2 regions of the Undibacterium sp. Ji50W genome follow, and region 1 is predicted to be linked to the other one. Evidence: predicted binding sites of a transcription regulator. Region 1 holds the regulator's gene; the other holds the start of a gene.
The links. Region 1 encodes sigma-54, which starts transcription at its own class of promoters, with help from an activator protein. Its sites were predicted from a motif close to TGGCANGNAANCTGCTTT; they were not measured.
Positions count from the first base shown of each region.

Region 1 (5,181 bases):
GCGATATAGGGCTTGGGGTAAAAATGGATTAAATGATTTAGTGCATATTCTTCAGTAAAAAAGTCTTCCAACAGGGCAGAGTCTCCCATGGGGGTTGCAGTACCCACGTCATAAAAGAAACGTATATCGCCCCCTGCACAAAAAGCCTTTTCGCTACTGCCGTGAATGAACACCGCACGCACATTGGCATCGTCTTGCCAATCCAGCAAAATCGTGGTGAGCGCGCGCACCATCTCCAGCGACAATGAGTTCAGCGCCTTGGGCCGGTCCAGGGTGATATAGCCTATGTTGTTCTTGACAGAAGTGAGGACAAATTCGCTCATGGTCATTGGCTATGCAGTAGAGAATGAAGCTGCTATTTTAGCTTTGTCAGCGATGCGCGTCACGGGATGTATAAGTATATGAGGAAACAGTGCAAGTAAAGCATGCTCCTTGCAGTTGCAGTTGCAGTTGCAGTTGCAGTTGCAGTTGCAGTTGCAGTTGCAGTTGCAGTTGGGTTTGACTTTGGGGTTGTTTTTGAATTTAGCAATTCCGATGTGTCGACGCCGTTTGTGCGGTACAGAAAATGGAAATAGAAGAGCCGATGTTTGAGCGTAGCGAGTTTCGGATCTTCCCATTTTTTGTACCGCACAAACGGGAACCCCGCAGGGGCGACGACGCCTCGGTCGCCTTCTTTTGCTTCCTTTTCTTGGCGAAGCAAGAAAAGGGAGTAGCTGCCGGGCTACCCCCGGCTGGCAATCTTAAATACTGTGGGTAAGTACATAAAAGCTAAACACGTAAAACAATGCCGACCTGACATTAAATCAGACCGTGGTATGCCAAACGTTGCTAGATCGCCGGCCCGCTATATTCCTGCCTACGTAGGAAGGGAAGTAATACCTGTACAGCTTGTCAGAGGGCAATCCATTTAGTGATTTGAATATATGATTTATTTCAAACCATTCACCCAACAAAAAAGGACGCTTTTCGCGTCCTTGTTTTGGATACCCGCAACCCGAAGGCAGGGGTGGTGAGTCTTATGAAGCCGATGCCGGATCAGGTATGTGCTTGATGGCGTCGTGCTGATGGTTTTGTATCTTGTCTTTGTGCTTGATGACCTGGCGATCCAGTTTGTCTACCAGCGTATCGATCGCAGCATACAGATCATGCGCCAGACTTTCTACATGAATATCTTTGCCACTGATATGCAGATTAATGTCGGCTTTGTGTCGTTTTTCCTTTTCCCGGAGCTTGTCCACCGTCAGGATGACGGCGATATCAATGACCTGGTCGAAATGTCGCCTGATACGTTCTAGTTTGGTATGTACATATTCACGAATTGCAGGAGTTACTTCGACGTGATGTCCACTGATGGTGAGATTCATACTGTGCTCCTATAGTGATGTTGCTTGCTGTAACGATAAGCTCATTGCTGTCTTATTGCCTTGAGCTAAATCATATATAGCAATTCAAACTGTGATTACAAGGACTTGCTTACAAAGATTTACGCAAACTCACTGGGGGGATTTTTAGGGCTTCACGGTATTTGGCAACTGTCCGTCGGGCAATTACCATGCCCTGTTCACCCAGCATGTCTGCAATTTTGCTATCAGAGAGTGGGCTTTTCTGGTCTTCTGCTCCTATCAACTGCTTGATGAGTGCGCGTATCGCGGTGGAAGATGCTTCTCCCCCTGTTTCCGTCGCGACATGGCTGCCGAAAAAGTATTTCAACTCAAACATGCCGTGAGGGGTCAGCATGTATTTTTGAGTTGTTACACGTGAGATAGTGCTCTCGTGTAATCCTAGTGTATCAGCAATTTCGCGCAAAACAAGGGGGCGCATGGCGACAGCACCATGTGTGAAAAAATTGCGTTGTCTTTCAACTATTGCTTGTGCAACGCGCAAAATGGTGTCGAAACGTTGCCGCATGTTCTTGATGAGCCAGCGCGCCTCTTGTAGCTGTGAGCCGAGTCCGCCTTCCCCCCGATTTTGCTTCATGATGTTGGCATACATGCTACTGACCCGCAATTTGGGCATGACATCCTGATTCAGCGTGACTTGCCAGCCATTGCCTGATTTTTTGACGATGACGTCTGGTACCACATAATCCGATTCATCGACTGCAAAGTCGATACCCGGACGGGGTTTGCACAGTCTGATGACAGTTTGTGCGTCGCGCAAATCTTCGTCGTCGCAGTCGAGAATTTTCTTGAGTTTGGTGAAGTCTCTTTGTGCAAATAAAGTCAGTTGCGTTTCGACAATCTGCAAGGCCAGCCTGCGTGTCACGAAAGCAATGTTAGGCAGGCGTTTGATTTGCAGGGCCAGGCATTCAGAAGGTGTGCGAGCGCCCACACCGGCCGGGTCGAAGCTCTGCAGCATGTTCAGGGCAAATGCCAGCTCTTCTGGCTCCACGCACAACTCCAGTGGCAGGCTGGCATGGATTTCATCCAGGGTTTCTGTCAGGTAGCCATTGTTGTCAATGGCATCAATCATCAACTCGACCAGGGCGCGGTCACGCAGCTCGCGCAGGTTAAGGCGCATTTGTTCCTGCAGATGTTCACGCAGGGTGATGTGGGCAGCACCCAGTTGCGGGCGGCCATCTTCGTCATCGCTGCTTTTGCTGCCATGATGCACATCATCAAAACTCCAGTCCTCTTCACTGGCGCTGGTGGCTTCGTTGCTGACGGCGCTATCGGCATCACCCTGAACTTCCGTGGTGCTGTTGCTTTCTTCGCGGGATGCAGGGGCTTCCATCCCTGCATCGGCGGCGGTGCTACTGGTATTGATGGCGCCATCGGCCAACAGCCGCACGGCATGGTCCAGTGGATCATCCACACGCTCCAGCATGGGATTTTCGATGAGCAGGGTTTCCAGCTCCTGGTGCAATTCCAATGTGGACAATTGCAGCAAGCGTATAGATTGCTGCAATTGAGGCGTCAATGCCAGATGCTGGGATGTGCGTAGTTGCAGGCTTTGTTTCATGATGATTCCCGTCACATCCGGAAATGTTCTCCCAGATAGACGCGACGCACGGATTCATTTTGTATGATGTCGTCTGGCTTGCCGCTGGCCAGTACAGCGCCCTGATTGATGATGTAGGCATGATCGCAGATGCCCAGGGTTTCACGCACGTTGTGGTCGGTAATCAGCACGCCGATACCGCGCTCCTTGAGGAAGCGCACAATACGCTGGATTTCAATCACGGCTATCGGGTCAACACCGGCAAAGGGTTCATCCAGCAAGACGAAGCGCGGATTAGTGGCGAGGGCGCGGGCAATTTCTACCCGCCGGCGTTCACCGCCTGATAGTGACAGCGCCTGGTTTTCCCTGATCTTTTCAATCTGCAAATCGGCCAGCAAGGCGTTGAGTCTTTTGACAATGGATTTTTCTGAAAGAAATTTTCCATTGGCATCTTTTTGCAATTCCAGTACGGCGCGGATATTGTCTTCTACCGTCAGCTTGCGAAATACAGATGCTTCCTGCGGCAGGTAAGACAAACCCAGCACGGCTCTCTGGTGTATCGGCAGTTGTGAGATATTGACGGCATCGATCGTGATGTCGCCGGCGTCGGATGGTACCAGGCCAACGATCATGTAGAAAGAAGTGGTTTTGCCAGCGCCGTTCGGGCCCAGCAAGCCAACCACTTCGCCGCTTTTCACTTCCAGTGAGACGTCGCGCACCACTTGGCGCGCACCGTAGCGTTTTTGCAATCCCTTGACGAGCAAGGTACTAGGCGTGGCAGTCATTTAATTGGTCTGTTTGGGTTGCAGGGTGATTTTGACGCGGCTAGGACCATCTACATGCTGGCCCGTGGTTGAATTGGTACCGACCGCGATATCATTTTTACTGTCATAGGACAGGTATTCCCCCTCCTGTTCCTGGGTGACTTTCTTGCCTTCCAGGTAGCGAACTTTGGCTTTGGAGATGAACTTGACGATTTCTGTCGTCTGATTGTATTCAGCACGTTCGGCTTCTCCTTCTACCCACAGATCCGTGCCGCCATCACGTTTTTGCCGGAAGCTTATTTTTTTGTTGGCACCGCCAGTCAGCACGACAAATTCATCACCGTTTGGGGCTTCGGTGACGACGGCTTTTTCTGAATTGACGATCAGGGTGCCGCGCACCAGTTGCACGCCTTTGGAGAGGACACGTACGCTGTTTTTTCCGTCTATTTCAGAATAGCCGGCTTCTATTACTGTTTCTTTGAAACTGTCAGCTTTTTCTGCACTTGCAGGCGTGTGTACTAAAGCAAAACAGGCCAGTCCCAGGCATGGGCCAAGGGAGCGTGTCAATTTCATATTTTTCATTGGCAAATATCGCTTTCTCTATTTGGATGGTGTGGAGGGCGCAGATTCACGTTTCTTCAAGTGAATTCGCACCTTGCTCAGCAGGGCCAGATGCTGGGTGGAATTGTTGGCCTCCATGCCGATGGCTGTGGTGTCCACTTTTCCTGTTTTGACGGTGACGTGTTTGTCGGTTTTGACAATATCATCGTCGGGTAATAACAATAGATAATCGGTTTCCAGTCGCATGAATTGCGAGCTGAGGCCTTCTGGCCTTTCCATACTGACATTGTCATACAGGCGCACTTCATCGTGTTCACGCTTGGGTGTGATCACCATGGATTTTTGTGATACCACGGCCAGGTCAGCCAGCAAATGCAAAGGTGGGCGATCAACATCAAAGCTATTGATTTGCGGACGCTGAATTTCTATATTGTCATTGCGTGGCAGATGTATCAGGCGCTCGCCAGTGATATGGTAATTCGCCTTGCCATTATTCGACAAACGGATGAAATTGAATTTTTCTACATAGTAATCCGGTGCCGAGCGTGCCGATGTACGGTTTTGTTCATCATTCGCATTGCGGCGTATGACTTCCATCACCCAGATAGTACCCAGGGTAATGACGCCCAGCAGTATTACTGCCAGCCAGATGCGAAAGCGGTCTATGGTCATATGATGTTTCATGACAGGTAGGCCTCGATTGCCTGTTCATATCTGCCCTGAGCGCGCAGGATGAAGTCGCAGACTTCGCGCGCTGCTCCCTTGCCACCGCTGGCAGTGGTGACGTAGTGCACTCTCTGCCTGACTTCGGCGTGGGCATTCGGTACGCTGGCAGAAAAGCCGCAGCGTGTCAGTATCGGCAAATCAATGATGTCGTCACCGATGAAGCCGCAGACATCAGCAGACAGACCCAGTT
Region 1 covers NZ_JBMPOX010000024.1:54,161-59,341, forward strand. The annotation lists gene ACO0K9_RS24125 (enoyl-CoA hydratase/isomerase family protein) at 1-323, opposite strand, end outside; gene ACO0K9_RS24130 (hypothetical protein) at 426-575, shown strand; gene hpf (ribosome hibernation-promoting factor, HPF/YfiA family) at 1,017-1,364, opposite strand; gene ACO0K9_RS24140 (RNA polymerase factor sigma-54) at 1,474-2,961, opposite strand; gene lptB (LPS export ABC transporter ATP-binding protein) at 2,973-3,725, opposite strand; gene lptA (lipopolysaccharide transport periplasmic protein LptA) at 3,726-4,277, opposite strand; gene lptC (LPS export ABC transporter periplasmic protein LptC) at 4,305-4,949, opposite strand; gene ACO0K9_RS24160 (KdsC family phosphatase) at 4,946-5,181, opposite strand, start outside.

Region 2 (5,181 bases), on a different contig from region 1:
CCAGGTGTCCGGGGTGGCGTAATAATCGGTCAGCAAACCGCGTACCACATATTCAGCCGCCTCACGCCCGCCTTCACTGCCGGATACGCCATCGGCGACCGCCAGTATCATGCCCTTGCTTGACAGTTCCGGCTCACCCGGCGTCACCATGCCGACAAAATCTTCATTACGACTGCGTATACCTGCGACGGACTGATAGCCGGTGGTGACGATAAGAGGCATGGTGTGGGATGATCTTCAGGTGATCAGATTTTTGCAGTGGTCATGGCGGCAGAACCCCAGGTGGTGCGCCAGCGTTTCTTGACCAATGATAAACCGAGCAGGGCGACGATGGCCAGGCCGGCAAAAATCGACAGGCCCAGTTGATAACTGCCGGTGATCTGGCGCGAGTAACCCATGCTGGCCGCCAGGTAAAAACCGCCTATGCCGCCGGCCATGCCGACCAGGCCGGTCATGACGCCCATCTCTTTACGGAAGCGTTGTGGTACCAGCTGGAACACTGCACCATTGCCGGTACCCAGTGCCAGCATGGCGATCACAAAGACAATCACAGCCGCCACGGATGACTGCAAGCCAGTCGCAGCAATAAACAGGAAGGCTGCAGCAATGGTATACATCACCGACAGCGTCTTGATACCGCCGATGCGGTCAGCAATGCGGCCACCAAACGGGCGCACCAGTGAACCGGCAAAAACGCAGGCAGCCGTGAAATAGCCGGCCTGTACCGGCGACAAACCATATTGGGTATTGAAATAAATGGTCAGTGACGATGCCAGGCCAGAAAAACCACCAAAGGTCACGCTATAAAAGAACATGAACCACCAGGCATCCTTGTCTTTCAGCACCGCCAGGTATTCACCCAGTGATTTGCTGGGTGTGTCACCCGGCGCGTCCTTGGCAAAAACCAGGTAGACAATCAGTGCCACCAATAAGGGGATCAGGGCTAGTCCAAACACATTCGACCAGCCGTAAGCGATGGCTAGTGCCGGCGCAAACAGCGCGGCAAAAGCCGTACCAGAATTGCCCGCGCCAGCAATACCCAGCGCCGTACCCTGATGTTCTGGCGGATACCAGCGTGACGCCAGCGGCAGCGCAACGGCAAAGGCAGAACCGGCCACGCCCAGGATCACACCCAGGAACAGCAACTGCTCATAACTGTGTATATTGCCCAGCCAGGCCCAGCACAGACCAACCAGCACCACAACCTGACCTATCAGGCCAGCTTTTTTAGGTTTCAGATGATCAACCAGGATACCCATCACGATACGTAACAGTGCACCAGCCAGCAAAGGCGTGGCAACGATCAGGCCCTTTTGTGCTGCTGTCAGTCCCAGGTCTTTGGATATCTGTATCGCCAATGGGCCTAACAGAACCCAGACCATGAAACTCAGGTCAAAGTAAAAGAAAGCCGCTAACAGGGTTGGTGGATGGCCTGCTTTCCAGAATGATGTTTTTTGCATGATCGCTCCAATGATGAACGGTGATGCCACTTGCAAGTGCCGTGCCATCAAATTGTGCAGGATATACGGCGTCCAATTATTAAATTTGGCGCAAAATGCGCGAAAAACGTGCGTCGCGTAAATTAAATGGTGCAGTGCACCAGTTTGGCCTGTTCATTTTGTGTGGAACACCGGTTTTTTATGCGGCGCTTCAGCAAGTGGCATTACTTATCGTGTGGATTGTGTAATTGTTGGTTTTCCCTGTGCAAAGCTATTTTATATATGGTTATATTGGTGCGCACTGTATAAAGCGGGAAAAGTTGGTTTCCCGGAAATTTCGAACTGGCATTGCTCTTGCTTATAGACCGCGGAGACATGTAAAGGAGCAGCCATGAAGAAATTAAAGCTAGTGATGGTCGGGAATGGTATGGCAGGTGTGCGTACCCTTGAAGAGTTGATCAAGATTGCCCCGGATTTGTACGACATTACCGTTTTTGGTGCAGAACCCTATGCCAATTACAACCGCATCCTGTTATCGCCGGTGCTGGCGGGTGAGCAAACTATCAAGGACATCATGCTCAATGATGTCGATTGGTATGAAGAAAATAATATCACCCTGCACCTCGGTAAAAAAATCACCAAAATCGATCGTCACAAACGCATCGTGATTGCCGAAGATGGCACCCAGACTGAATACGACCGCCTGCTGCTGGCGACTGGTTCCACTCCTTTCATGCTGCCGGTACCTGGCAAAGACCTCAAGGGCGTGATCGCCTACCGCGATATTCATGACACCAATGCCATGATAGACGCAGCCGAGAAGCATACGCACGCCGTCGTCATCGGTGGCGGCCTGTTGGGGCTGGAAGCTGCCAATGGTCTCAAAATGCGCGGCATGAGTGTCTCTGTCGTGCATTTGCCGGGCTGGTTGATGGAACGTCAACTGGACCCTGTTGCCGGCAAGATGCTGCAAAAATCCCTGGAAGACCGTGGCCTGAATTTCCTGCTTGAAAAAAATACCGAAGCCATTACCGGTGACGAGAATGGCCATGTGAAATCCATACGTTTTACCGATGGCTTGGAAATCCCGGCACAACTGATCGTCATGGCTGTCGGCATACGCCCGAACACGGCGCTGGCAGAATCTGCCGGCCTGTACTGCAACCGCGGCATCATCGTCAACGACACCATGCAGACCTATGACCCGCGCATTTATTCTGTTGGTGAATGCGTCAATCATCGCGGCACGGTGTACGGTCTGGTTGCACCTTTGTTTGAAATGGCCAAGGTCTGCGCCAATCATCTGGCGAATTTTGGTATTGGTCGTTATCAGGGCTCAGTCACATCCACCAAACTGAAAGTGACAGGTATCGATCTGTTTTCTGCCGGTGAATTCATGGGTGGTAAAGATACCGAAGAAATCATCTTGTCCGACCCCATAGGCGGTGTCTACAAGAAGCTGGTAGTGAAAGACGACAAGCTCATCGGTGCCTGCCTGTATGGCGACACCGTGGATGGCAGCTGGTATTTCAAATTGCTGCGCGAAGGCAAGAACATTTCCGAAATCCGCGATTCCCTGATGTTTGGTGAATCGAATACCGGTGACGTTGGCCATGAAGGCCATACCAAGGCTGCGGGCATGCCGGATGAGGCCGAGGTCTGTGGCTGTAACGGTGTCTGCAAGGGCACCATCGTCAAGGCCATCAAGGAAAAAGGTTTGTTCACGCTGGATGATGTGCGCAAGCATACCAAGGCATCGGCATCCTGCGGTTCCTGTACCGGCCTGGTCGAGCAGATCATCATGTTTACTGCCGGTGGTGATTATTCGACTGCGTCGAAAGTCAAACCCATGTGCTCTTGTACTGATCATAGCCATCAGCAAGTGCGTGATGCCATCAAGGCCAACAAGCTGTTGACCGTCGCTGGCGTACAGGAATTCATGGATTGGCGCACACCTAACGGTTGCTCCAGTTGCCGTCCTGCCCTCAATTATTATTTGATTTCTACCTGGCCGCGTGAAGCCAAGGATGACCCGCAATCGCGTTTCATCAACGAACGTTCACACGCGAATATCCAGAAGGATGGTACTTACTCCGTCATCCCGCGCATGTGGGGCGGTGAAACCAATGCCAGCGAATTACGCAGGATTGCTGATGTCGTCGATAAATTCAAGATACCGACGGTCAAGGTTACTGGCGGTCAGCGTATCGACTTGCTGGGTGTCAAGAAAGAAGACTTGCGCGCCGTGTGGCAAGATCTGGGCATGCCATCCGGCCTTGCGTATGCCAAGGGCCTGCGTACCGTGAAAACTTGTGTGGGCAGTGAATGGTGCCGCTTCGGTACCCAAAATTCCACCCTCATGGGGCAGCAACTGGAACGTGAACTGGCACGCATGTATTCGCCGCACAAGGTCAAGCTGGCCGTATCTGGCTGCCCGCGTAATTGCGCCGAAGCTGGTATCAAGGACGTCGGTGTCATCGGTGTTGATTCCGGTTGGGAAATTTATGTAGGCGGTAACGGCGGTATCAAAACCGAAGTCGCAGAATTCCTGGTCAAACTGAAAACCCATGAAGAAGTCATGGAATATACAGGCGCTTTCCTGCAGTTGTATCGTGAAGAAGGCTGGTATCTGGAACGTACCGTACATTACCTCGCCCGCGTCGGTCTTGACTATGTAAAGAAAATCATACTGGAAGATGACGAGCGTCGCAAAGACCTGTATCAGCGTCTGCTGTTTGCACTGGAAGGTGAGTCTGATCCATGGCATGAGCCAGAAAAAGCCCAGGTCGATACGCGTCAGTTTGAACGCTTGCCAGCATAACGCCGTTTTAGTTGAGAGGAAAAGAAACATGAGTCAGGATTGGCAAGTAATTTGTCGTGTTGAAGATATTCCCGTACTGGGTGCGCGGGTAGTGGCCCGTGCCGCTAAACCGGATGTGGCCATTTTCCGGAATAGTGAAAACAAGGTTTTTGCTTTGCTGGACAAGTGTCCACACAAGGGTGGGCCCTTGTCACAAGGTATCGTCTTTGGTGAAAAAGTGGCTTGCCCACTGCACAACTGGAATATTGAATTACCCACTGGCTGTGCAATTGCACCGGATGAAGGCTGCACGCAAAAATTCAGTTTGAAAGTGGATGCAGATCAGGTATATCTGGATGGCAATGAGTTGCGCACGCTCGCAGTAGAGGCTTAGAAAAAATGCGCTGCATCATCTATGATGGTGATGCAGCGAGCACTTAAAGGCGTTTATGACTGAAACCAAATCTACCTGTTGTTATTGCGGCGTTGGTTGCGGTGTAGTGATTGAAAGCGAAGGCGGGCAGGTTGTGGGGGTGCGTGGTGACCCGGATCACCCAGCTAATTTTGGCCGCCTGTGCAGCAAGGGCAGCACCCTGCATCTGTCGGCAGATGCCAGGATACAGCAACAGGTCAGGGCACTTTATCCCGAAATGCGGGCGCCATCTTCTGGGCGGGATCAGACACGCCAGCGCAGTGACTGGGATACGGTCATCGCCAGCATGGCCAGCAAGTTTGCCGACACCATCAAGGCACACGGCCCCGACAGTGTGGCTTTTTATATTTCCGGCCAGTTGCTGACCGAAGATTATTACGTCTTCAACAAACTCGCCAAGGGCCTGATAGGCACCAATAATATCGACAGCAATTCACGCCTGTGCATGTCCAGCGCCGTGGCTGGTTACAAACAGACACTGGGTGCCGATGCACCACCTGCCTGTTATG
Region 2 covers NZ_JBMPOX010000012.1:55,465-60,645, forward strand. The annotation lists gene ACO0K9_RS17115 (protein kinase domain-containing protein) at 1-222, opposite strand, end outside; gene ACO0K9_RS17120 (nitrate/nitrite transporter) at 246-1,460, opposite strand; gene nirB (nitrite reductase large subunit NirB) at 1,831-4,260, shown strand; gene nirD (nitrite reductase small subunit NirD) at 4,289-4,633, shown strand; gene ACO0K9_RS17135 (molybdopterin-dependent oxidoreductase) at 4,689-5,181, shown strand, end outside.
Region 2: a site for sigma-54 is predicted at 1,783-1,800, ahead of nirB (nitrite reductase large subunit NirB). Genes of this name have one in related genera too.